2 regions of the Lentzea sp. NPDC004782 genome follow, and region 2 is predicted to be linked to the other one. Evidence: riboswitches for the same ligand, from Rfam matches in the RefSeq annotation. Region 2 holds a riboswitch; the other holds the start of a gene.
What was found. A riboswitch is a leader RNA that binds a small molecule or an ion and turns the genes downstream of it on or off. The one in region 2 is predicted to bind thiamine pyrophosphate.
Positions count from the first base shown of each region.

Region 1 (2,194 bases), on a different contig from region 2:
AACGGCACCATCACGGCCGCGCGCACGATCCCGAGGCCCCGCAGCCGGCACCGGGCCAGCACGAACGCCACCGGCAGCCCGGCGGCCACCGCGACCAGGGTCGACGCGGCGGCCTGGCCGAGGGTGAAGCCGACGAGCTGCCAGGTCTCGGCCGAGAACATCGCCTCGGCGACACCGCCCTCGCGGAAGCCCAGCGAGACGATGGCCAGAACCGGCCAGGCGAAGAAGAGCGCGAGGAAGGCCAGCGGCAGCGAGGAAGCCGCCGACCAGCCGGAACGCGCCGAGATCAGCCCTGCACGAGCTTGCGCCACTGCTCGACCCAGGCTTCGCGGTTGTCCTTCACCTTGTCCGCGGGCAGGGTCTGCGGGTTCGGCGGCAGCGGGGCGTCCTTGGCCCACGACGCGGGCAGCGCGACGCCCTCACGTGACGGGTAGACGTACATCTGCTCGGCGACCTGGGCCTGGAACTTCTCGCCCAGCAGGAAGTCGAGCACCTTCTGCGCGTCAGCGGGGTTCCTGGCCCCGGCCAGCACGCCCGCGTACTCGACCTGCCGGTAGCAGGTGTCCAGCACGGCCTTCGTCTTCCCGCCCTCGGCCGACGGCGACGAGGCGTAGGACACCACGATCGGCCGCGTGCCCTTGGTGGCGGAGAACTCCTGGTTGTAGGCCTCTTCCCAGCCGCTCACGACCTTGACGCCGTTGGCCTTGAGCTTGGTCCAGTACTCCTGCCAGCCGTTCTCGCCGAACTTCGCGATCGTGCCGAGCAGGAACGCGAGCCCCGGCGAGGACGTGGCGGGGTTCTCCACGACCAGCTTGTCCTTGAACTTGGGGTCGACGAGGTCCTCGTACGAGGCCGGCTCCGCGCCGCCGAGCTTCGCGGGGTCGATGTTCAGGCACACGTCACCGACGTCCACGGCGTGCAGACGCCCGGTGTCGTCGACCTCGTACCGCTGCGCGCCCTTCGAGGCCTCCGGCGAGGCGTACGCGGCGAACACGCCCTCGGACAGCGCCCGCGAGGCGAACGTCGAGTCGACGCCGAACGCGAGGTCGCCGATCGGGTTGGCCTTGGTGAGCACCAGCTTGTTCGTCAGCTCGCCCGCGTCACCGTTCGCGATCTGCTTGACCGTGATCCCCGAGGACTTCTGGAACTCGTCCAGCACCTCCGGCTTCACGACGAACGAGTCGTGGGTCACCAGCGTGACCTCGTGCGTCTGCGGCGCGGTCGACGTACCGGCCGAACAACCGGTCAGCGCCAAAGCGGCGGCGACAGCGAAAATCCTTCTCACGTCAAATCTCTCCCTACGCCGGTATGACCCGGATCAGGTGGACGGTCGAGGGCTTGCGAGCCCTCCTCTCAGCCCGGCGCTTCACCGGACTCCCGTGGCAAACGCGCAGCTTACGTGACGTGGTGGGACGATCAGGACATGGCCGAGCTGTTGAGCGACGATCAGTTGAAGGACCTGCTGCCCAAGCTGCCCGACTGGACCGCCCAGGACGGGGTGCTGGTCAGGACCGTGGAGCTGGAGAGCTTCGCGCAGGCGATCATGGTCGTGAACCGGGTCGCGGAGATCGCGGAGAACGACAACCACCACCCGGACGTCGACATCCGGTACAAGACCCTCACCTTCCGCCTGAGCACCCACTACAAGGGAGGAATCACCGCGCTCGACGTATCTCTCGCCGAGGAAATCGACGGAGTCCTGGACGCGCTGGCCTGATTCGGTCAGGATGTGCGCTGCCGCCGCCCGCGGATATGGAGAGGGAACCCCCTCATGCGGTTGCGCACACCTCTGTTCGTCGTGGCGCTGGCAGGCAGTCTTCTGATCGCACCGGCGGCGGCTCAGGCCGTGCCGTGCGCCCTGACGGACACGATGATCAAGGCCAGCTTCGCCTGGCTCGACAAGGGCACCGATCTCAAGGCGAACAACTGGTCCAACGCGAACTTCCACGTCGGCAACCTCGCCCAGGTGCGGACGACGGGCATCAGCAACCACAAGACGTGGCCGTGGGTGCAGGCGAACAAGTACCTGCTGCCCCTCGACCCGGCGAACCCGTACGCCCCGGACCCGCAGTCCAGCGGCGAGGCCTACCTCGACGTGTCGTACTTCCACCCGCAGCCGGAAGTGCTCCAGCCGCTGCGGGACAACCTGTACGCCCAGGCCAAGACCGGGAAGTACGACTACTGGAAGTCACCG
Region 1 is NZ_JBEXJN010000027.1:57,242-59,435, reverse strand. It holds gene ABZV40_RS24850 (iron ABC transporter permease) at 1-290, opposite strand, end outside; gene ABZV40_RS24845 (thiamine ABC transporter substrate-binding protein) at 287-1,276, opposite strand; TPP riboswitch at 1,279-1,391, opposite strand; gene ABZV40_RS24840 (4a-hydroxytetrahydrobiopterin dehydratase) at 1,424-1,717, shown strand; gene ABZV40_RS24835 (glycoside hydrolase family 88 protein) at 1,772-2,194, shown strand, end outside.
Region 1: it holds a riboswitch for thiamine pyrophosphate, as region 2 does, so the genes downstream of both, ABZV40_RS24845 (thiamine ABC transporter substrate-binding protein) here and thiC (phosphomethylpyrimidine synthase ThiC) in region 2, are expected to answer to the same signal.

Region 2 (2,194 bases):
AGCGTGCTGCTCACGGCGTCCGAGATCGCCTACCACGGACTGCGGATCGCCGGCGCGGTGTTCCTGATCTACCTGGGCGTGAAGGCGCTGATCAGCAAGACCAAGGCGGAGAAGGCACCGCCGCCCGCGAGCCACGCGTTCCGCAGCGGGCTGGTCGTGAACCTGGCCAACCCGAAGCTCGGCGTGTTCGCGATCTCGTTCCTACCGCAGTTCGTGCCTGCCGGGGAGGCCGGCCAGGGGGTTCTGCTCTTCCTCGCCGTCGGGTGGGTCCTGATCGACACCGTCTGGTACCTGATCATCGTGTCGATCCTGCACACCATCCGCGGCTGGCTGAGCCGCCCGCGGGTGCGCCCGGCGCTCGAGAAGCTGTCGGGCGGCGTGCTGCTGGCGCTCGGAGTCCGGCTGGTACTCGACCCGCGTTGAGATCGGGTTGCCCCGGCGCCAGAACAGCTCGGGCAGTCCGGCCAGCTCACCGAGGGTGTGGCAGGCGGCCATGGACGCGTAGCCACCGGCCAGCACGTGCGCGCGGATCCGGTCGAGACGGCCGAACTCGATCACCTCACCGGCGATGAGGAACGGCAGCACCAGCTGCCAGGCCTGCACCACCGCGGGCCGGCGCCGGTGGGGTGCGCGCAGGGCCGCGCGGGCGACTCGTAAAAGGTGCTCGTTCGCGCTCATCGTGTACGGGTGCGCCGAGTGGTCCCAGTTCCACCGGCGCTCCTCCGTGACGGCGCACCGCACGCACTCGACCGGGCCGGTGCCCAGCTCGGCGCCGCAGCGGGAGCACGCCAGCAACGTCATCGCCCAGTCCACGCACGTCCACGGGTACTCGCCGACGTCGGAGGAGACCACCAGCTCGGCCAGTTCCCGGTCGGCGAGCTGCGACGACGTCCGCAGGGCCTCCCAGTCCGCGAGCCAGAACTGGTCGAGCAACTCGGCGCAGAAGCCGCAGTCGGGGTAGCCGCGACCTGCGAGTTCTCCGCAGGAAGGGCATGCCGAGACCACGGCGGGACGCTGACCGCGACGCGCGCCGGGCGGGAACGGCTGGTGATCAGCCACGGGGAAGAGATTAGGGGTAAAGGGCGGCCTTGGCAGCTGTGGCGCGCGCTGACTATGGTCGGGTCTCGACAACTCAACACAACGCGGGAGCTCGCGCCTGAGCGGGCTGAGAGGGTGACTGGCCGTGGTGCCGGTGTCACCGACCGCCTGAACCTGACCGGGTAATGCCGGCGTAGGGAGGAATGTCGTGACGGCACTTGACGACCGTTCGGTGAAGCCCAGTGTGACCACCGGCCCGATCTCGGGCTCGCGCAAGGTGTACCGCAAGGTGTACCGCGAGGTGTCCCAGGACATCCGCGTGCCCTGCCGCAGGGTGGAGCTGACCAACGGCGAGCATGTCGATCTCTACGACACTTCCGGTCCGTATACCGACGACAACGCGACCATCGACGTCCACAGTGGACTTCCTGACCTCAGGTCGGGGTGGCTCGCCGCACGGGAACCGATCAACGGAGCTGTCAGCCAGCTCGCGTACGCGAAGGCCGGGATCACCACCCCGGAGATGCGCTTCATCGCGGCGCGGGAGAACCTCGACGCGGAGCTCGTGCGCGAGGAGGTGGCCATCGGGCGTGCGGTGATTCCGTTGAACCGCAAGCACCCCGAGGCCGAGCCGATGATCATCGGCAAGAAGTTCCTCGTGAAGATCAACGCCAACATCGGCAACTCCGCCGTGTCGTCGTCGATCGAGGACGAGGTCGAGAAGATGGTGTGGGCGACCCGCTGGGGTGCCGACACGATCATGGACCTGTCCACCGGCAAGCGGATTCACGAGACGCGCGAGTGGATCCTGCGCAACTCGCCGGTGCCCGTCGGCACCGTGCCGATCTACCAGGCGCTGGAGAAGGTCAACGGCGACCCGGCGAAGCTGTCGTGGGAGGTCTACCGCGACACCGTGATCGAGCAGTGCGAGCAGGGCGTCGACTACATGACCGTGCACGCGGGCGTGCTGCTGCGGTACGTGCCGCTGACGGCCAAGCGCGTCACCGGCATCGTCTCGCGCGGCGGGTCGATCATGGCCGCGTGGTGCCTCGCGCACCACAAGGAGAGCTTCCTCTACACCCACTTCGAGGAGCTCTGCGACATCCTGCGCACCTACGACGTGACGTTCTCGCTGGGTGACGGGCTGCGGCCGGGT
Region 2 is NZ_JBEXJN010000001.1:12,237-14,430, forward strand. It holds gene ABZV40_RS00065 (LysE family translocator) at 1-423, shown strand, start outside; gene ABZV40_RS00070 (hypothetical protein) at 569-961, shown strand; TPP riboswitch at 1,133-1,257, shown strand; gene thiC (phosphomethylpyrimidine synthase ThiC) at 1,247-2,194, shown strand, end outside.